DNA from 3 places in the Ornithinibacillus liuyingii genome. Region 2 is predicted to be linked to each of the others. Evidence: riboswitches for the same ligand, from Rfam matches in the RefSeq annotation. Region 2 holds a riboswitch; each other region holds the start of a gene.
What was found. Region 2 has a riboswitch for cobalamin ahead of ACSKT4_RS14470 (DUF4430 domain-containing protein). Riboswitches for the same ligand answer to the same signal wherever they lie in the genome.

Region 1 (7,526 bases), on a different contig from region 2:
ATGAAATCATATAATAGTCATCTGGACCTTGCTCAATGATCCATCCTTTCTTCTTCATGTCACGAATAATTTGTATAAAATGCTGACGTGACAATGATGCATATATCCCATAATATTTTTCCAATTGAAAAATTCTGGCATCGTGAACAGATTGTATCGATTTCTTTCCCGTTATGAGATGATATATTCCAAATATGGATCGATTGGTTCTAATACGATCGATACAATCTAATAAAATTCCTTCAACATACATATTTTTTTAACTCCTCATTGGACTTAGTTCTATCATATCATTTATCGTTTAGTTGAATAATACTAATTTACATTTTAAAATAGAAAAAGTACTAGATATAACTGTATCGTGAGGGGTAACCATTGATGAGAGCTAAATATACCATAGTGGATAAAGAAACGTGTATTGCCTGCGGTTCCTGCGGGGTGGCTTGTCCATTACTTTTTGATTATGATGATGAAGGTCTAGCCTTTGTTACAATAGATGACAATACGGGAAACAAGGAAATACCTGAGGAATTAGAAGACGATGTATTGGATGCTTATGAAGGTTGTCCAAGTGACTCCATTAAAATAGCAGAACATCCTTTCCATAACAATCCACTTCGATATGAGAGATAATAGACGAACACCAACAAAGTAGGTTAGTTGGTGTTCAAATGTTTTTGTATATAGTTTTGGAAAATAAATGACACCGTCGGATAGAGTAGTAGCATGATGACAGCATTACCAATTGCATGATACGTATCGAACGGTAAACCAGCTATATAATAAGCCCAAAATCCATGTCCAGTAATTTGGTAGTTAGTCAACGAAACAATGAATCCGTATAAGTATCCACTAAATACAGCCAATATTAGAATGAGATAAAAAGGAATCTGTTTCATTGTTTTACCTAAGATACCGCTCATAACCCCAATAAGTCCCCAGGATAGGATTTGCCAAATCGTCCATAATCCAGTCCCAAGAACCATATTCGATAAAAAGGTAATTAAAAACGCCAATATAATACCAGCAACTGGCCCTAAAAAAATGCCACTTATAATAATAACTGAAGTTACGGGTTGAACATTTGGGATAGAACTTAACATAATTCGTCCAACTACAGCTAATGCTGCAAGAAAAGCTAATAGCGTTAATTTATAAATATTCAACGATCTCATTCCCAAGATTGATAATCGAAATTAACTACGTCCCCATCTTTCAGTTCCACTTCCCCTGCTCCTACCAGTGAACTTTCACCATTGATAGAAAACATCCAGGACATTGAATTTTCTTCATCATAATCTAGCCCCTCAAGAGAGGTAATAAAGCCGTCTTTATCTTCAGCGTTAAAATTTTCCTTCATCACGTCTAATAGAATATCGCCTTCGTTGATTTCTACTTCTTTTTCTTCTAAAATCTCAGCTTCTTTATCCTTAGAAAGTACAATTTTAACAGTTGCTTCCTCTTGTTGTTCACTTGTTTCAGTGGTATTAGCTTGGTTTTCGTTTGGCGTTTGATTTTGAGTTGCATTATCAGAAGACTCATCATTGCCACAAGCTGCAAGAACTACTAATGCTACAAGTACTGTAAACAGTTTTAATAATAGTGATTTCATATTTTCCCCTCCACTTTAGTAATTTTAAAAATCAGGTAAATAAAAAAAGAGCTAACCCCGTAACTAGTTAACTCCTGTGACAGTCTATCGACCATAAAAAAGCATAAAAATACTGTTTTTATGTACTAGATTGTCTCAATTGTCCTATCCTCGGGATCATTGATACAGTTGATACTGGCAGGTCTACTGGCTTGTGACTACTTACCTACTTTAAGCCCTTCCCATAGAATAATCTACAGTGGTCATTGCTTATTTCGTCATCACTTACAGTTGCGAGGACAGCTCTAGCTTTTCACTAGATTCCCTTTTAAGTAACACATACACCAATATCAAATTCTTGTATTCAATTCTACTACATATAGTACCATACAACAGCTAAATTACAAGATTAAATATCTTCTTCCTTGGGAATCATGAAGTTAAATGTTGTTCCGATATCTAATTTACTTTTCACCGTAATGGTACCTCTATGTGATTTGACGATATTTTTGGCAATAGATAACCCTAGCCCGGTACCTTTAACATGCTTATTCCGAGTTCTCGATTTATCAGCCTTATAGAATCGTTCAAACACAAATGGCAAATCTTCTTCCGGTATTCCACTACCACTGTCTTCAACAGACACCGATAATCCATTATCATCATTTGTGACCGAAACCTTCACAAAGCCACCTTCACTCGTATGGCGAATCGCATTATCAATCAAATTTGTAAATACTTGTTCAATACGATCCGGATCAAAATAAGCCTGAGCTTCTTGTATATCTTTCGCTAAACTCATTTCAATTTGATTCTCTGCAGCAATTCCTTGGAATTTACGGAATATCCGTTCAATATAAGGAGTGATATCCACCTTCTCCTTTTTCAAGGTTAAATGTCCTGCTTCCATACTAGCCATATCGAGTAATTCATTTACGAGACGACTCAACCGTAATGATTCTTCATAGATAATTTGTGCAAGTTCATTTTTCTCTTCTTTCGTCTCGGCAATATCATCAACAATTGCTTCACTATATCCTTGCAACATCGAAATAGGGGTTCGCAATTCATGGGATACATTCGCAATAAAGTCTTTACGCAATTTATCTAGCCTACGTTCCTCAGTCATATCGCGAATTACAGCTACTGCACCACGTATATAAGCTTGATCATATAAAGGTGTCATGATCATTACCCAGGTTCGGCCTTGTAATGTGATTTCTTCTATTACTTCCTTTTCCCCTTCAATGACTTGCTGTAACGTATCCAGCAATTCTTTTGGAAGCTTACGTGATTCGGTATCACTTTGTAGATTTTTTTCGAAATACCAGTCTTCTATAAACCGTTCCGCAGGCTGATTGGTAGCAATAATTTCCCCGCTACGGCTTAATGTAATCACACCATCTGCCATCGAATTAACAATACTAGATAATTGTTCTTTCTCCTGTCTTAACGCATTAATATGAAATTTTAACTGTCTTCCCATATGATTAAATGCCATCGCCAGTTCCCCAATTTCATCATGCGTCAAGATGGGAACCTTTGTATTAAATTCTCCTCTTGTTAAATCAAAGGCTGCCTCTCTCATTTTAATTAATGGTGATGTAATACGTGTTGATAAGAAAAAGGCAAATATCGTTGTAAGAATAATCGCGACAGCAGCAGCACCTAATATGATCTTAGTTGTTTCTGCTTTGGTACGGTCGACAATAGCTAATGATTGATATACTAGTACAACATCATCGGTGTTCGGAACAGTTTTTCCAACGAGCATAATACCAGGCTCATCTTCTGAAACTTCAATTTCATCGTTGTTGTTGTCATCATCCGCCATAATTCCAGCTACATCGGATTGCTCGATAAGCCACTCATCCCGTAAACTGGACAAATGAATATCATCGGTTTCTGAACTCCAATAATCCCCTTCTGAAAATAAAATAATCACTTTACTTGATGGGTCTTTTACTCGTTCCGTTGTTTCATAAATTAATGATTTATCCTCGTGATTTTCCACCATAACCGAAACCTTTGTCGCGGTCTGTAATAATGCTTCTTCTGCTTCTTGAATATGAAAGTTCTCAAAGAACTCTAATAAAAATATCGTTAATACAAATAATACAAAAGAAACTAGCAATAATATAGTTACTGCTAGTTTCCCCACTACACTACGCCAAAACATTATTCATCATCTACCTCGAATTTGTATCCAACTCCCCAAACCGTAACAATCATCTTTGCAGCTTTTTTGGATACTGTATTTAATTTCTCACGAAGACGTTTTACATGGGTATCGACAGTTCGTAGGTCACCAAAGAATTCATATTGCCAAACATCCTTTAACAGCTGCTCACGGTTAAATACCTTATCCGGTGATTTAGCTAGATAGCATAGTAATTCATACTCTTTCGGTGTCAGTGCAACTTCTTGTCCATCAGCTGTAACACGATGGGCATCATGATCTATGGTTAAATGTGGAAATACTAATAAATCTTTTGTTGATGCATTCATTTCCTGATTTCCACCTGAACCGGTACGACGTAGTAATGCTTTCACCCGAAGTACTACTTCCCTAGGACTGAAAGGCTTCACAATATAATCATCGGTACCTACTTCAAATCCCTGTACGCGATTGGCTTCTTCACCCTTTGCCGTTAACATGATAACAGGTGTATTCTTTTCTTTTCTTAATTCTTGGCAAACTTCAATTCCATCCATCTCCGGCATCATAATATCTAATAGGATCACATCATAATCATTTTCTAATGCCAAGCTTAATCCTTCTGGGCCATTTTCCGCTTCTTCTACAATTAAATCTTCCCGTTCCAAATACATACGAATTAGGCGGCGGATTCTTTCTTCATCATCAACCACAAGTACTCTAGTACTATTATTCATGGAATGCTCCCCCTTACATACTATCTACCAACAGTATAAACTAAGCACATATAAATGTATAAGAAAACATGACATTTGTACGAAAAATGTCATGTTTTCAAGGTGATTTATGCGTATGAGTGTAAACCTGCTAAAACAAGATTTACAACGATTAAGTTAAACATGATAATGCCAAATCCAATAACGGCTAACCATGCTGATTTTTCCCCGTGCCAACCACGAGAAAGTCTTAAATGTAAGTAAGCTGCATAGAAGAACCAGGTCACTAAGGCCCATACTTCTTTTGGATCCCAGCCCCAGAATCGTCCCCATGCAATCTCAGCCCAGATAGATGCGAAAATCAAACCACCTAATGTAAACACTGGGAAGCCAATAGCAACAGAACGATAATTTATTTCATCTACTAAGTCTGGTTTAACATTCTTCAGAAGTGGTTGAAGCAATGCACCAACACGTTTTCTAAATATTAAGCGCACTAATCCATAAAGAAGCGTACCTGCAATAAAGGACCATATTACCGTGTTAAACTTACTGCCTGCATCCGCACCGTGCATCCATGCAGGCGTCTCAAATAACGGATTCATCACATCTTCTGTAATCAGTACACCTTCATTAGGTGCTGCAATTGCTGGTAACGTATATTCCGTAGTGACGGTTTTTCCATTTAAAGGATATTCGAATGTTGCACTATAATTCATTGCATTAAACACAGACGAAACCACAATAAAACCAATTACTAAAAAGATAGTATAAAGCACTACCTCAAGTGATATAGTACGACCGGAACGCTTACTTTGGTCAATTCCATGAATTAAATAGATAAGCCCGGCAACAAAGCTAATAAATAAAATCCCTTGTCCTAAGGCGACTGTCGTTACATGGATATGCAACCAGTGACTTTGTAATGATGGAACAAGTGGTGCAATTTCTGTAGGGAACATACTTGCGTAAGCAATGAATATTAACGCTATTGGTAAAGCAAATAAGCCTAAAATACTCAATTTGTACATAAAATAAATGATAATAAACGCTAACACTAGGCACATTCCTAAGAAAGTGACAAACTCAAACATATTACTTACCGGAGCATGACCAGACGCCATCCATCTCGTAATAAAATAGACTAGCTGTGCTAGAAAGCCTAAAATCGTTAATGAAATTGCAAGCTTTCCAGCAAATCCCTGCTTTTTGTGATCAACATGTTTATCACGAATGGTTGCCCCAAAAAATAACGTTGCAACTAAGTACAAAATAAATGCTATAAATAGCATTGTACTGCTCGTATTTAATAAACTCTCCATGAGTTTCCTCCTTGTACCTATTAATCTTCTTTTTGATCATCCACCATTTGAATAGAGGTACCGTCAATTGCTTTTTCAATATCTTTTTTCAGTCCAAACCAGTTCTTATTCGTATGGGCCGCTAATAGTATGCCATTTTCTTTAGGGTGAATCCATACTCGGCGATGCTGCCAGTACATGCCTTGAATAACCCCAATCATAAAGATGAGCGCACCAATTATAAATAAAGGAATCGTATTGTCTCGCTTAACACTTATACCACTCTTACGATCAAAATCAATTGCATCAATGATGATGCGGTATTGATTTTCCCCAGTTGGATCAACAGTAGGTGCAAAAGTTCCGACTACATGTCCCATAGGCTCGAGATCAACTACTTTAGGGTCTATTCCAAGTTCTTCTACAGCCCCAATAACATCCCCTATAAAACTAGTCTCTGCTTCTTCACTTTCAGGTGGATATAAATTAAAGACAAATGCTGGGTTATTCGTTTCATTCGTTTCAGACTTAACACCATCACTGGTTAACTCAAAATCAGGATAAAATTCAGCTACTTCAACCGTAAAACCATTATCTAGTTCATAGTGGCTTTGTGGATGATACAAGTCAATAGTAAACTCACCTAACGCTTCTGCATCCGGATCGTTCATTTCATAGATTTTAAAGGTCATCTTTGAAAAAGCATTCAATTGATAGCCCTGTTGATAAAGTGTATAACCGCCAACCTTAGCTGGATTATTCATCGTAATGTTATAATCATCTACTTTAACAAGCTCTTCCTCAGCACCTAATACTTCTGCTTCTTCCGCATGATAAACGGTTGCATTTGTTTGGAAGTTACTAGGGATAATTCTCCCTTCTTGTTGAAGAGCATCTTTAAATCGTTCATCATTTTCATCATATGTATCCAGGACAAACTCATGATTCTCAATGTAATATTCACTATTCGTCCCTGGGATTACAACGGTTTCACCTTCACGGACCCACATATAATCCGATAGATAGAAAAAGGGGGTTGTCCGAAGCAGTGCAGCAACTAATATAATAATAAGACCGATATGATTGACATAAGGACCCCATCTAGAAAATCTACCTTTTTCAGCTACAATATGGCCATCTTCTTCCTTAATACGATAATGTTGCTTCTGTAACCGTTCTTTCACTATGTTTACATCTTCAGTTGATACTGTTTCTGTTTGACTATAAAAGCGTTGTCTATTTATAAATGATTCATGTCGCTTTGCTCGTTGTCTCTTAAGTGCTCGATACAACGGAACAAATCTGTCAATACTACAAATTACTAACGACACACCAATCAAAGCGATTAAAATTAAATACCACCAAGAGCTATATAAGTTATGAAATCCTAGTTGATAATAAATCTGCCCAAATATGCCGTACGTTTCAGGATAAAAAACTGCTGGATCCCGAGACACTGCATCAGCAGGAATATATTGTTCCAGAGGAAAAATTGTACCAATTCCAGACGCTATTAATGCCAAAACAATTAGCCAAACAGCAACTTTTACCGAGGAGAAGAAGTTCCAAATTTTATCAATGATAGTTTTGTTATATGTAGTAGATCGTCTTGCACTTCCCTCATAGCGCATATTCAGCAATTTCCGCTTATCATTACCATCAATATGCTGGTTCGCCTGAACAGGTTTACCACAGGCTTCACAAAGGACTGTTCCCTCTGGATTTACATGTCCACATTCACACTTAATATGATTCATAGA
Region 2 (7,526 bases):
AATAATGCCAGCGTTATACCATAAATAGCTGCTTCAATGGTTACTTGTTTCCCACGAAAGTAAAACAAGATATTAGTCCCACGTGAAACTAAAAAGGGATTTAGTATGATAATCATTAAGCTCATCAGAATCAGAACAGGAATCCATTTTCGTAGTGCTTTTCCATGATCATGGGAAAGATTAACAAAGACTAGTAATAGGCATATAACTATTAGGAATATTGGGTGGTTAAAATACATGATTAAGAAACCAACAAATAGGTAATAGCAAAACTGGACATAAGGATGGTAACTGCGAAACCCATTTCCCACTATATCAACACTTCCATTTCCACTTATAATAGTTGTACATTACATACCTGTGAAGAAAGTCGACCTGTTTATACCACTCAAACAGGTCGACTTTTATACTCATCTTCGGAATGGTTTCAGGTCTGCACCTAAATCTTCACCTAAATTGGTCGTATATAACCATTCGACACGATCACCAGGAAGTAACGGAACAACCCCAGCTCCACGATCAGGAAAAACCCCATTTACCCGATACATCCAACCGCTTCCTGATCCTCGGTCAAACTCGTAAACATTATCAATGCCTTCCACGTATGCAGTAGCTCCTTGTCCCCCACGATAATCCATTTGAATGCTTTTTTCTCTTGTTATTCTAATTAGTGCTTGTAATACTGTATCCCCATCCATTACTTCCATTTCTGTAGGTGGTAATGGGACTTCCGTTTCAGAGATTACAATAGAATAAACGATTGTATCTATTGGTGGTGGATTCGATTTTGAACTATCTTCTGTTTTTTCTTTCTCATCATTAGATTTGCTTTCACGATTCGAATTACTCTGTTTCCCAGATTTACTTTTATGTTCATTAGTTGTAGAGTTTTTCTGCTGACTTTTTTCATCAGACGAAGACTTAGATTCACTGACTTTTGTATTTCCACCTGATACGGTAGGCTTATTATCTTCATTGAACTGTTTATTCTTTGTATCTTCATTCTCTTTATCTAGTATTTCTACTTTCGAGTTATCATCCACTTCCCCGTTAGTTTCATCAGGTATTATGTTATCTGCTGACTTTATTTCCACTTGCTCGGGTGCTTCTAACTGGCTTTGTTCTTCTTGTTCTAATACTTTATCCTGGCTTGCCTCTTCTTTTGTCTGAAGCATTTGAAGCGTTGAATCACATCCTGCAAGAGTTAGGCCAGTAAGCATTAAAAACGTAATTAAAAGGCGGTTTAACCAGTTTGGCATTACATCATCCTCCTCAACGATATCTCATTGGTTGTCTATTTAAGTAAAATAGAACTAATCCTCCTATAATCATTAGAAGCATACCTACTAGCATATAGTTATAGAAATTACTAGCTGTGTTTGGAAGTTCTTTTCCCTTTGGAGTTTGTGTATTATCTGACTTTTTCTCTTTATGTAGCATATCCTGCTTATTATCTGTGTCATCCTTATTATTGGATGGTGGATTCTTCGAAAATTCTTCCTCGTTATTCAAATCATCTCGCGGGGGTTCATTATCATCTGTTTTTTCTTCTTTATCCTCTGGTAATTCTTTCTCATCGGTCCCTTCTTCCTGTTCACCCGGTGGATCATCCACATTATCAATTACATCACTAAAGTGGTACAGACTTCCTTCTCCCCTCAGGAATAGTTTGTATGCAACCAATGCTTGCATTGCCTGTTCTGTACTCATAGGATCTGAATAGTCATAGTCCATAGTGTGTTTAAAACCACCATCAGTATTTTGGAATTCGAATAGATGGGTGATTAAATTATTTCCATTCTTTGTAAATGGCTCACTTGTAGGATCAATACCATAAGCAGTTAAACCAATAATAACTTGGGCTGCGGCTTCACTAGTAATCCCACCTACAAAATCCCCACCATCGAAGCCTCCATCTTCCGTTTGGACATTTGATAGCCATTGAACCGCTCTATCAAGGGCGCTCGATACTGCCGGTTGGTCTTTATAGGGACTTAAACCTATTAACGCCATTCCTGTTATATCTACACTCGGGGTACTAAAGTCACTATTTAATGACCAACTACCATCTTCATTTTGGGTACGTATTAATTCTTCTATTAGTCTCTGCCTCGTCCACTTTGCATCCTCAGGGACAGAAAACCCTTGAGTATCTAAAGCAATTAAGGCAAATATAGGGCCATTATTGCCTTGGAAGGTCATCGTATCATAACCACCACGGCGCTCAGGGCTATTATATATCAATTCGATTAAGTCTAAGCCTTCTATATCACGGGGGTCTATGCCAACAGCCACCGCAGCCATCACTAGTCTTTCAATATCTGTAATCTTAATACGACCATTCTCTAAACCTCTGATTACTTGGTCCTGAATATTTTGATAAAAAATAGTAAGGTAATCACTTGGAATCTCTTTTCCAGCTTTGGCCAGCCCAATTGCTTCCCATTCACTATTTACACCATTTTGGATGATATGGTTACTAGCTTTTTCTATAGCATCCTGGATTACCACTAGAGCGCTATCTAGTTCACCTCTATCACCCTTATCCGCCTCCACTAAATGTGGAGCAACTTGTTTATCATCATATGTAATGGTCAAGGATAACGAAGAGGTATAGCCTTGCTTATCTCTAACCTCAATAGTTATTATGTTTTGACCTTTTAGTAATGTAGCAGAGTAGTGATTACCTTCCTCCGCTACAATTACTGTATCATTCACTTTTACAGTGGGGATTAGAGCTGTTCCAAAATAACTAACCGCCTCTACAGCAAAGGACAGTTTGCTATCGTAAACCGTAGAACCATCCTTTAGGTTGTCTATATGAATAGTAGGATCCAAATGATCACGGAATGGGTGTAGATCAGCACCTATATCATTTCCTAAATCTGTTGTATAAAGCCATTCAACAACATCACCTGGAACTAGCGGAATAACTCCTGCACCTCGGTTTGGAAAGACACCATTTACTCGATACATCCAGCCACTACCGGGACCTCGGTCAAACTCATAAATGTCATCTATACCTTCTACATAGGCCGTCGCCCCTGTCCCACGGTACGATAATGTAATATCATTTTCCTCTGTAGCATTAATTAAAGCATCTAAAACCATATCCCCTTCTTCAATTTTTATTTCTGAGAACGGTAAAGGTACTTCCTCTTCTGAAACAACAATGGTAAGTTGTACGCTATTCTGTGCTTCATTATGAGGTTTGATGTCTTTTTGATCACTTGCAGCTTGTACATAGGATGCATTGATGAATAATGGGCTTAATAACATGATTAATATAATTAAATAGTTTACTAGTTTATGATGTTTGACCATCCAAAAATCCCCTTTTTATTTATTAGCTTTCACAATGTCCAATAAAAAAACATCTCTACCTAGAAGAGATGTTATGTAAACGCTACCAAAACACAATAAAGTATATTGTTCGTCACATGCCTCCCTATCCTCGTAGGTTGTGTGATATAAAAAAACAGGCAGGTCTCCTGACTCATGTTCATCATCTTCTATCTCCTTCCCATCAAAATGACAGTGGATTGTGATAAAAGACTCCCAATTACAGTGGCGGGACCGTGCCGGATTCTAACCGAACTTCCCTTTTAATGATTCGATCTAAAAAAGTCGTCAAATCAACCTGTTTTTTCTATTAAATTACTTTCAATTTAATCTATCTCTTTGATTCCGTCAAGCTTTTATTGAATATTCTTACTCATACACCAATTTAGTTCGATCCATATTCCTTCCTAAAGAACAAGTCTTTAAATGGTACTAATCCAATAATACTTAGTGAAATTCCCATCAAGTTTTCATGGTATAAAGCCTTTTGGTATGTTGAATATAAAGGCATAACAATATGATTTTCTATTAGTTTGTTTTCTAATTGGTTCATTATCTGAATCCTTCTGTTCGATGACACTTCCTGAACCAACTCTTTATAAATGCCCTGCGTAATTCTACTATTCTCTCTGTCTAATAGATTATGTAAAATACTCATTTCTGAATGAAATAAATTTAATAACGCAACCTCTTCAACATCTTCCGCAACATATTCCGATAATACTATGTCTGCCTCTTTAGCCTCTTCATAGAAATTAGAGTATGGAACGACTCGCAATTCCAAATGAATCCCTTGTTTGTTACATTCACTCTTTATCCATTTAATATCCTCTTCGTTTGGTTTAAGATTATAGGTCATTAATATTAAAGTATCCATATAATCTATATCCAATGACATATTATATAGCTTATCGTTATTTGGACGATTCTGATGAAAAACTCTTACCGGTTCATATCTTGGATAGCCTAGAGCCTCTATCATTCTCTTTTTATTTAAAAGTACCCCCAGCTTTTCTCGTAACAAATGATTGGACCTTATCTTATCCTTCCGCATATTCCACATGAGATACTTGATGGATAAATGCCCCCTTTCCACATTCTTATACCCCCTATCTGTATTTGTATTCCAAGTAAATGGGATATAGAAAAGTGGCTCTTCCTCAATCTCTTTTATATTCATGAACTTCTCGACTGATGGCATAACATGAATAAATATTTCATCAATATGAGCCCTCTCTTTAAAATAGCTTTGATGTACCGAAAGTGAGAGAAGATTCGTATTGTGAGACTTCACCTTGTACGGACCTGTTCCAATTGGTTCTCGAGAGAATTCTTCTACCGTTTGTTCCGCAAACCCCATTGGAACAATAGATGCTTTTGGTGAACATAACATAAATGGCCAATTTACAATCGGAATAGCAAAGTGAAATTGAATGGCATGTGAACCAATACTATTCATCTTTTCTAAATATGCGACTATCCATTTTGCTGGCGTATCCTTAAGTCTTTCGAAGGTGAATTTTACATCCTCAGCATCTAACATCTTACCATTATGGAACGGAATTCCTTTTCTAAGGTAAAATGTCCATACCTTCCCGCTCTCATCCCGTTCCCAATAATAGGCAATACTCGGTTCTACTTTGTCCGTATCTTTATTAAACGTAACTAAGGTATCAAATAGTTGTTGTACCATATGTATTTCCGTTTGTCGCTCTACTTGTGATGGATCTAAAGAATGAAATGACCGAAAATACGGAATATGTAAACACTCCTCACCCTCTTGTTGAGTTATATCTTTCCTCATGCCAAACAATTCCTTTAGTATAGTATCCAACACGTGTTGATGATTACGTAGTATATCATGCCGTTCTAAATATGTGATTAAGCCATTAAAATCTGTATCCCTTGAGGATGCTTCCATATACGTCAGCATATCTGTAATAGATTTCGTAAAGGTAATAACGGTTGGGTTTCCTCTTCCTTTCCCACGCACTCGAGTAATCCATTCTTTCTCTTCCATACGATTTAAAATATGAATAACATTTCGCTCGGTACATTGGAGGATATTGCTTATCTCATTTCTGGTCAGCTTAATAGGTTTATTTGCATTGCTGTTCGAACATTGAACAAATAAATGGATGTAATAATAAAGTAATTGCATTAGACCCTCCACTAAAAGGTGAAATATATACTAACAACTTACACTTTTTCTTCCCCTTTAATCAACTACAATGAAAGGTATATTCAAAACATGGGAGGGAGCAGGAGTATGACTAATACCCAAAAAGGGCATCTATTTAATTTACTATCGGTTTTAACAATGGCAATTGGCCCACTAATTTCTAAATTTGGATTGGCACATATGAGCCCTGCAAAGGCGTCTTTTATCAATGTGGTAACGATTATTGTGGCAAGTGTATTATTTGGTATCATTACGAAACAGCATGTGATGTTTTATTTTGAAAAGGAAATTATCATGTTAGCATTATTCAATTCATTAGGTGTTATCTTTCTTTTTTTAAGCATGAATTTGCTTTCACCAGTGGAGGTTGGTTTTTTAGGCAGGTTTTATACTGTATTCGCTATCCTTCTATCTATATTTTTATTACAGGAAAAAATCTCCTTGCGGGAATCTATCTTTATGACCCTAGCAATTCTCGGGGGCTTTCTTTTTGTCGATAAAGGAGATAACACAACTAACCTACCTGGTGTTATCTTTGCGCTTCTTTATACTTTTTTCTTTGCGTTAACCAATATTTATATTAAGAAATCGATGTCAAAGGAAAAGAGCTCCAATTCTATTCTTTTCACCAATAATTGTATAACATTGGTCTTTGTCATGATTTATGTGACTTTTTCAGGAGAGCTTACTACGAACTGGGGGAATGTTAAAGGGGTTAGCTTTATTATATTATCCTCTTTCCTAACGGGTTTTCTGGGGACTATTTTATTATATCAAGCACTCAAATATTTACGATTTTCAATTGCTAACGTAATGAGAGCATTCAGTCCTGTATTACTTGCTATTATCTCTTTTCCATTCTTCCCGATTGAAATAACGATTTGGAAGATTGTTGGGGTTATTCTATTAATAGGATCAATCTTCATGTTAACGATAAAGAAAATTACTAATAAAACTACTAAGCCACTAAAAAATGGTGACTAACCATCCGGTCACCATTTAGTTTAGCTTGGTAAGTTAATTTGCTATTTTAGAGGATTTGCCACCTTTTTTAATTTTAACTACTTAAGGGGTGGGCTCTCCTTTTTAGCTGTATATCCAGGGTAAATGGACAGGGCTTTTCTCCATAAATTATTCCAGTTCATAAATACTCAATAGCTTTTGCGCAACAACTTTTATATCACGCTCTAAAGCCATGTTATAGCCCTTCTCTGTTAAATCTGGTAGTTGCCCTTCCAGAATTTGAGTTATTAATTCCTCAAACTCATCTATGCTTTTTCCCTTATAAACCGTTTCCCGGTCCTTAAACATATTTTTATATATCGGAATGTCCCGAACTAAGATTGGAATTTTAGCTGCCAACGCTTCTAATAATACGATGCCTTCTGTCTCCTCATGGGTAAGGAACAGAAATAAATCACTACCACAATAGGCGTCCCGTACTTCTTCTCTTGTCACATAGCCAGGAAAGTGTAAGTTTGGTAGCTGCATTTTTATGGCTTCTTTTATCGTATTTGGAATCAGGTTTAAATTCGTATAACCAAACCAATAAAACTGATAGTTAGGCATTCTTTCTGCTAGCTTAACAAAATCTAATATTCCTTTACGTTCAATATAATGACCAACAGAAATGACGACCTTATCCGTATCTGGTATTTGATATTTATCGCGGAATCTCCTACGCGCTTCGTCATTTCTCTTGAAAAAGTCGGTGTCTATTCCGTTTGACAGACTAACAATCGGGCGTTTTAATCCATAACCCTCTAGTAGCTCTTTCGAATACTCTGTTGGCGTAATTATCAAATCTCCGCTGTTATAACAATAGGTAATCCATTTCTTAAACAATGGAGCTATAAGATTTGATCCACGAAAAGAATTACGAAAGTCCTCCATAGTCGAGTGTGCATAGTAAATCACTTTTTTCCCTTTTCGTTTTGCCCGTTTACTTTTCAGTAAGGAATCAGGAAATATGGTATTCAGATGTATAATGGAATACTCTTCC
Region 3 (7,526 bases), on a different contig from region 2:
GTTTCTGCCACGTTCATAGCGTAACGACGATTTAACGTCGGAAGATCCTTCATCACATGACTATGGAAAGCATGTCCTAGTTCATGAGCTAGTGTACTTGTATCGGATGATGAACCAGTAAATGTCATGAAAATACGGGATTCCCCAAACTCTGGAAGTGAGGTGCAATAGCCACCTGGTCGTTTATTTGGTCTGTCTTCTGCTTCTACCCAACGATTTTCTAGCGCATGCTTCGCAAAGTCAGCTAATTTAGGCCCGAAAGATGAGAAGTTTTCAATAACAAAATCACATGCTTCATCATAGGTAAACTGAGTAGGTTTGACTTCGCCTAATGCTACAGGAGCATCAACATCCTGCCAGCCTAGTTTTTCCATACCTAATAATTTTGCTTTTTGGTCAAGAAAATCTAGGAACGGTTTCTTATTATTGGAAACAGCTGACCACATTGCATTTAGTGTGTCCTCTGTCATTCGGTTATACTCTAATGGTTCTTCTAAATGATCTTTATACTGATGTTTCTTTTGTAACGTAATACGGTATCCATCTAAGTGATTTAACGTATCTGCAAAGATTGGACCGTACTTTGTCCATGCCGCTTCCCAGTTTTCAAACAGTTGACTTCTTACTTCAGGATCTGGATCTGCGTACATTCTATTCATTGCTTGACCAACCGATAATTCGGTAGTATTGCCCTCTTTATCCGTAAATGGAATAGTTATAATGGATACTACTGTATCGTAAAGGTTACTCCATGCAGCAAGACCATCCTTGTTAAGCTCAGCAATTAGCTTTTCTTCCTCTTCTGATAATAAGCGCTTACCCTCTGAACGAATCTCATTTAATGCAAAAGAAAGCTCTTTTAAATCACTATCTTCTAGCATAGTAGTCCAATCAGTATTTGGTATTTCAACTAGCTTTTTAGTAAATGTATTGGATAACTTTTGAACTTCACTATAAAGCTCCATAATCTGACCCTTTACTACATTGGCATGCTCATCATTCATATATGCATCATGCCACATGTTTACGAATGTTCCAGATTGACCTAACCCTTTTCCAATTGCTTCTTGCTTGTTAAGAATAGTTTTAAACGTGTCAACTGACTGAGACGAATAATCCCAATCATTCAGTAACGCTTGATACTCTGTAATTTGATTTTGGACATCCGTTAATTTAGCCTGTAATTCCTCGGATTTCGTACCTCCAGGGAAAATTGTTTCTAAATCCCAAGTATCTATATATTTCATTTATTTTCACGCTCCCTTTTTATCATTGTAAACCTTCTCGTAATATTTGAAAACTATAATAACTTTTAATAATAGAAACACTTCCCACTAGTGATTGGGTATAAATTATGGTCTAATGTACCATCGTTCTACTGTTTGCTTTTTAGCTTATTTCAGTAGTAAAATGACGGAAACATTAAAATTCACATAAAGAAAGTCGGTATATAATGAAAGTCGTACAAAACATCTCTCAGCTTATTGGGGAGACCCCCATTGTTAAATTAATTAAAGTCGTTCCTGAAGATTCCGCGGATATTTATGTCAAACTAGAAATGTTCAATCCTAGTAAAAGCGTTAAAGATCGTGCGGCATTTAATATGATTCGCGTTGCCGAAGAAAAAGGTCTACTAAAACCAGGTGGAACTATTATTGAGCCTACAAGTGGTAACACGGGAATCGGATTAGCCATGAATGCAGCTGCAAGAGGGTATAAAGCCATCTTAGTTATGCCCGATAATAGCACATTAGAAAGAAGAAGAATCCTACAAGCATATGGTGCAGAAATTGTATTAACACCAAGTGAAGAAAAAATGCCAGGCTGTATTCGTAAAGCATTGGCATTACAAAAAGAAATTCCTGGTAGCTTCATACCACAACAATTTGAAAACGAGGCAAACCCTAGTATTCATCGAACCACTACTGCATTAGAAATATTAGAGCAAATGGATCATAGCTTAGATGGATTTGTGTGTACTGCTGGTACGGGTGGAACGGTAACCGGAACTGGTGAAGTGTTAAAAGAGAACCTTCCCCACATACATATTGCTGTAGTAGAGCCAAAAGGATCCCCTGTGCTATCCGGTGGTCTGCCTGGAAAGCATAAGCTTGTTGGAACAAGTCCTGGATTTATTCCAACTATATTGAATACAGCCATCTATGATGAAATTATTCAAATTGAGGATGACGAAGCAATTCGTATGCTTCGTCAATTAGCTCGATTAGAAGGAATCTTTATCGGCCCTTCAGGAGCTGCAGCTGTTTACGCGGCAATTCAAGTTGGGAAAAAGTTAGGAAAAGGAAAACGTGTGGTGTGCATAGCACCAGATACAGGTGAACGTTATTTAAGCATGGGATTGTTTGAATAATTCAGGGATGGGGACAAAAGGATTTGCATAAAAAGATAACCGAATGATCATACTAATTCCTCTCTGGAATTGTGTAATCATTCGGTTTAAAACTACCTTCCTTTTGTTTTGCCTTTTACTCTTGATGCTTCCTCTATTATATTACTTTGCTAATTCATAAATTGCTTGGGCATAAATCGCCGTTGCTAGTAATAAATCATCGACAATAGCATATTCATCTTTTTGATGCATGACATCTTCTCGTCCAGGGAATAAGGCTCCAAAAGCAACCCCATGGTCTAATGTGCGCGCATAGGTTCCTCCGCCAATTGCTAATAAGTCGGCCTTCTCACCTGTCTGTTCTTCATACACCTTTTGCAATGTTTTAATTAAAGGGTCATCCTTTTTCACATACGTTGGCTTCGAATCAGAGAAGTTTTCTAATTGTAAGCCTTTTGAATGTAAGGTTTCTTCAATTTTCTTTCTTCCTTCTTCGATATCAAATGTGACAGGATAACGCATATTTAACCCAATGCGGCCCCCTGCTTCCCTACTATAGCTCATCACACCTACATTAATTGTTAACTCACCAGAGTCTTCGTCTTCATACTCAATTCCGAAAACTTCTCCACGTGATTTATTATGGAACGCTGATACAGTTAACATGTACTTTTGTCCCTCTTCATCTAACTCAAGCTTTTGTAAGTATTGTGCTAATAATATTCCGGCATTTTTGCCATGACTTGGTTCAGCACCATGTGCACTTTTTCCAATTAAACTAAAGAACAACTCACCATCTTCGATATTAGCTTCTCCTTCGAGCTTTACCTCTTTCAGATAGCCAAGATAATCTTCTATTAGTTTAGTAGGTGCCTCTTGTACTTTAATCGTTGCTTTCGCAATATCTGGCACCATATTGTACCTGCGACCTGATTGGAAGGATACTAGTTGATAGCTTGCAGATGCATCTTGCTTATGAATGGGTTGGACAATATCATAATACGCGATTCCTTTTTCAGCAAAAATAATAGGGAAATCCGCATCTGGCACAAATCCTGTTGTAGGCATTTCTTCTTGTGTAAAATAATGATCGACACAACGCCAGTTACTTTCCTCATCTGTCCCGATAATTAGGCGAACTCGCTTACTTAAAGGTAGCCCTAGTTCTTTTATTATTTTCATTCCATAATATGCTGCCATAGTCGGACCCTTATCATCACTAGATCCACGAGCATAGATTTTACCATCCTTAACAATGCCACTATAGGGATCGACACTCCAGCCATCCCCTTCTGGAACAACATCTACATGCCCTAATACCCCAATTAATTCTTTCCCTTGCCCTATTTCAATATGACCTGCAAGGTTATCCACATTTTTACTCGAGAATCCGTTTTTCTCACCTAAATCTAACACATATTGTAGGGCATCTTTAATGCCTTGTCCCAATGGAGCATCCTCAGAAGCATTTTCTTCATCTAGGACACTTTTAATTTGAAGTAGTCCTTGTAGATCCTTAATAAATTCGTCTTTTCTCTTTAAAACTTCCTCCATCCAATTGATGGTAGCCATATGTATTTCACTCCTTCCACTTATTTCAAACAAACGTTTGATTCACTCATCATTCTAACAACATCTTTATTTTACTCCTTAACCATGATTTAGCATAATAGTTAACATTACTTATCATTAGCATTCCATTCCCATGTACAAACATTCGTTAAAACAATTGGCATAATCAGCAAACTATATTAAATTTATAATATGGTCTGTTGCCATACAACTACATATAGGTATACCAGTAGAATTGGTGTCTTAATAGACTTAATAGGGAATCTGGTGAAAATCCAGAACTGTCCCCGCAACTGTAAATGCTGACGAAATGAGAATACCACTGTCTAAGACGGGAAGGCTTAAAGTAGGGTGAAGCATAAGTCAGGAGACCTGCCAGTTCTATGATGTATGATCTTCTTCGGGAATTGAGAAGGTTGGATATGAGGGTATAATAAACAGCTATAGACCAGTCGTGTGGTCTATCCTTTACACCTGAATAAAAATCCATCTTCTTTAAGAAGGATGGATTTTTTTATTTCCATCACTTTTTGAAGAGACCTATAGTACAAAAAAAGAAGAAAGAGGGAGTGTAATGGAAAAGCTATCTACGAATGTTTCACGTACTATTCTAACCAAATTGGTGTTACCACCTGACACTAATCACTTAGGTACCATTTTTGGCGGAAAGGTTTTATCTTATATTGATGAAATTGCTGCGATTGCTGCAATGAAACACAGTGGTAAGGTAGTCGTTACAGCATCTATTGATACAGTGAATTTTCTATCATCAGCAAGAGTTGGCGATATTTTAACTTTAGAGGGGTTTGTTATTTCCACTGGGAGAACTTCCATGGAGGTTTATGTGAAGGTTGAATGTGAACGGTTTAAAACAAGGGAAAAAAGTCTAACCACTACCTCCTTTATTACGATGGTAGCGATTGATGAACATGGTAAGCCAGTACCTGTTCCAGGGGTGATTCCAGAAACAGAGCATGAGCTAGAGTTGTTTCAAGAAGCACAGAAGAAAAGGGCAAAATTAGCCAAACAATAAGGGGAGATATATTCTCCCCCTAAGCTAAAATGAAGCCCCATTACTAGATTCGTTTCATTAACAAATAAATAAAATAGGGTGCGCCGATTATAGCTGTCATGACCCCAGCTGGGATCGCTTCATCTGGTAACAAATTTTGTCCAATCACATCTGCCAGCAATAATAGAAATCCACCTAAAAGTGTTGCAATTGGGATGAACAATTGATTTCTTGGTCCTACTAGTGCTTTAGCCATATGTGGGGCCATCAGCCCGATGAAAGCAATTCCTCCCGCTACTGCTACTGCTGCTGCAGCCAAAGCTGTTGCTGTTATCAATAAGGAAAATCGTTCTTTCTCAATCGATATGCCAAGCCCTGTGGCAACAGGCATATCCATGGAAAGAATGTTTAACCGATTTGCCTTATAGATGGCGTAAGGTATAAGTAGGATTAACCAAGGAAGTAATGCTATAATAAAAGGCCAATCTGTCCCCCATATATTACCTGCAATCCACTTTGAAATAAAATCTACCTTTTCCCGTTCTGCGGAAGAAATGACAACAATCATAACACCAGAAAGTGCCATCGCGAATCCAACCCCAACTAATACTAATCGGATTGGATGGAATCCACTATTTCTCTTATAAGATAAAAGGTAAATAATTACCGCTGTAACAAATGCACCAATAAAAGCAAGAACTGGTAATAGATATACAAAGTTACCTGTATCTATTGGAAAATATAAAAAGAAAATAGCAATTACTACACCTGCTCCCGCATTTATTCCAATTATGCCCGGGTCTGCTAGGTCATTTCTAGTAATCCCTTGTAAAATAGAGCCTGACACCGCTAATGCTGCACCTGCAAGAATGGTAATTAAAATCCTTGGCAATCGCACCTCGAATAAAACAAAGTGTTCCTTAAAACTTCCTTCACCAAATAATGTTGGAAGAATTCTATCAAAGGAGACGGAGGAATAACCTATTCCCATGGATATTATCGCAGTAATGACAATCAGAACAAGCAATGAGAAGAATATGATTCGCTGTTTTACTACTAGTTCTGGACGGATCATGAGAATACCTTGCCCCCTCTATGTATCACGATTAGGAAAAATGGTAACCCCAATATAGCGACAATCGCAGCAACCGGTGTTTCATAAGGGGCATTTATCGTTCTCCCAGCTAAATCAGCTAGCATCATAAAAGTAGCACCTACTATAGCAGAAAAAGGAATAATAACACGATAATCCGTCCCTACCATTGCACGCACCATATGGGGAATCATTAATCCAATAAAGACCATATTACCAACAAGTGCTACCGCTGCACCTGTTAAGAGGATGATTACAACGAATAAGACAGCCTTAATTTGCCTCGTTTTCTGGCCCAACCCTACCGCAACATTTTCATGTAAACTTAGGATAGTCAGCTGCCGTGAGAATAGGATAGCAACAATAATTCCTATCATAATAACAGGTATAATAACCATTAGTTGCTTCCAAGTTGTCCCTATCAACCCACCAGAAGTCCACATCGATACATCTTTAGCTATTTTAAAATAAATACCAATAGCATCCGAGATCGCAGTTAATAACGCTGTCACCGCAGCACCTGCTAGTACAATTCGAAACGGTGAGAATCCACCTTTTTTCATGAGTCCAATGCCAAAGACGAGTAAAGCACCAATAGCAGCTCCTAGGAAACAAGCAAGCATAATCGAGAAATAATTAGCAGAAGGAATAGACGCTATGGTGATGGCTAATGCCAAATTCGCTCCAGCTGTTAGTCCCAGCAATCCAGGATCTGCTAAAGGATTCCTTGTTAATCCTTGCATAATCGCACCAGCCACTGATAAAGAAGCCCCAACAAACATCGCAGCTACTACCCTTGGAATTCTAAGCTCTCGAATAATGGTTATCTCATCTGTTTGATTACTTGAAGTTAAGGCTAGCCACACACTTTGAAAATCAATGTCTGCGGCACCAAATAATAAAGATGCCGCAAACCCAATGACAGCTATAGTGATTGTGATCAAAAATTTATATATCATGAATTGTTTACTCATCTTAACCCCGAACTTTCTTCCTTAAGACTTATTAGAAAAACGCGCATGTGCTCGTCCTTTAACGAATATGTTCGTTTTTCTTATGCTGACGGGAATAATGTTTATACTTTCCGATTTCCGAAAAAGAGACTCCAATAGCGAATCCCTTCTCTATCTTTGTTTAATTTTCCTGAAATGCCTTGATAAATGTTTCTAATTGAAGCTCTAATGTAAGTGGATCATTAAAGTAAAATTCGTTCGCATTTACTTCAATTACATTTCCATTTTTCACTGCTGGAATAGATTGATAGGTTTCCGTCTCTAAATAAGCATTCTCTTGGTCAGAGAAACTACTAACTACCACATAGTCACCGATAAACTCTGGTAGCACTTCTGGAGAAATTGCATGGTAACCCGCTTCTAATGCAGTTTCTCTTACCTTATCTGGCATTTTCAACTTCATCTCTTGATAAAGAATTTCAGTTCCACGTCCCCAATTATCGCCGTATACATATATTTGCTTATCATAGCCTTCAATTACCGAAA

Region 1: it holds a riboswitch for cobalamin, as region 2 does, so the genes downstream of both, ACSKT4_RS11210 (DUF4430 domain-containing protein) here and ACSKT4_RS14470 (DUF4430 domain-containing protein) in region 2, are expected to answer to the same signal.
Region 3: it holds a riboswitch for cobalamin, as region 2 does, so the genes downstream of both, ACSKT4_RS07150 (acyl-CoA thioesterase) here and ACSKT4_RS14470 (DUF4430 domain-containing protein) in region 2, are expected to answer to the same signal.

What each region holds. Positions count from the first base shown of each region.
Region 1 covers NZ_JBPWOS010000007.1:133,600-141,125, reverse strand. Annotated here, with positions in the region: gene ACSKT4_RS11225 (YpbB family protein) at 1-253, opposite strand, end outside; gene ACSKT4_RS11220 (ferredoxin) at 379-633, shown strand; gene ACSKT4_RS11215 (ECF transporter S component) at 657-1,175, opposite strand; gene ACSKT4_RS11210 (DUF4430 domain-containing protein) at 1,172-1,612, opposite strand; cobalamin riboswitch at 1,772-1,955, opposite strand; gene ACSKT4_RS11205 (ATP-binding protein) at 2,001-3,770, opposite strand; gene ACSKT4_RS11200 (response regulator transcription factor) at 3,770-4,486, opposite strand; gene ccsB (c-type cytochrome biogenesis protein CcsB) at 4,594-5,787, opposite strand; gene resB (cytochrome c biogenesis protein ResB) at 5,808-7,523, opposite strand.
Region 2 covers NZ_JBPWOS010000010.1:111,794-119,319, forward strand. Annotated here, with positions in the region: gene ACSKT4_RS14460 (energy-coupling factor transporter transmembrane component T) at 1-311, opposite strand, end outside; gene ACSKT4_RS14465 (DUF4430 domain-containing protein) at 411-1,259, opposite strand; gene ACSKT4_RS14470 (DUF4430 domain-containing protein) at 1,273-3,324, opposite strand; cobalamin riboswitch at 3,465-3,659, opposite strand; gene ACSKT4_RS14475 (ABC transporter substrate-binding protein) at 3,728-5,503, opposite strand; gene ACSKT4_RS14480 (DMT family transporter) at 5,612-6,508, shown strand; gene ACSKT4_RS14485 (LTA glycolipid anchor biosynthesis glycosyltransferase, IagA/BgsA family) at 6,656-7,526, opposite strand, start outside.
Region 3 covers NZ_JBPWOS010000004.1:206,900-214,425, reverse strand. Annotated here, with positions in the region: gene ACSKT4_RS07165 (M3 family oligoendopeptidase) at 1-1,247, opposite strand, end outside; gene cysK (cysteine synthase A) at 1,454-2,371, shown strand; gene pepV (dipeptidase PepV) at 2,513-3,922, opposite strand; cobalamin riboswitch at 4,142-4,316, shown strand; gene ACSKT4_RS07150 (acyl-CoA thioesterase) at 4,497-4,955, shown strand; gene ACSKT4_RS07145 (FecCD family ABC transporter permease) at 4,999-6,009, opposite strand; gene ACSKT4_RS07140 (FecCD family ABC transporter permease) at 6,006-6,986, opposite strand; gene ACSKT4_RS07135 (iron-hydroxamate ABC transporter substrate-binding protein) at 7,162-7,526, opposite strand, start outside.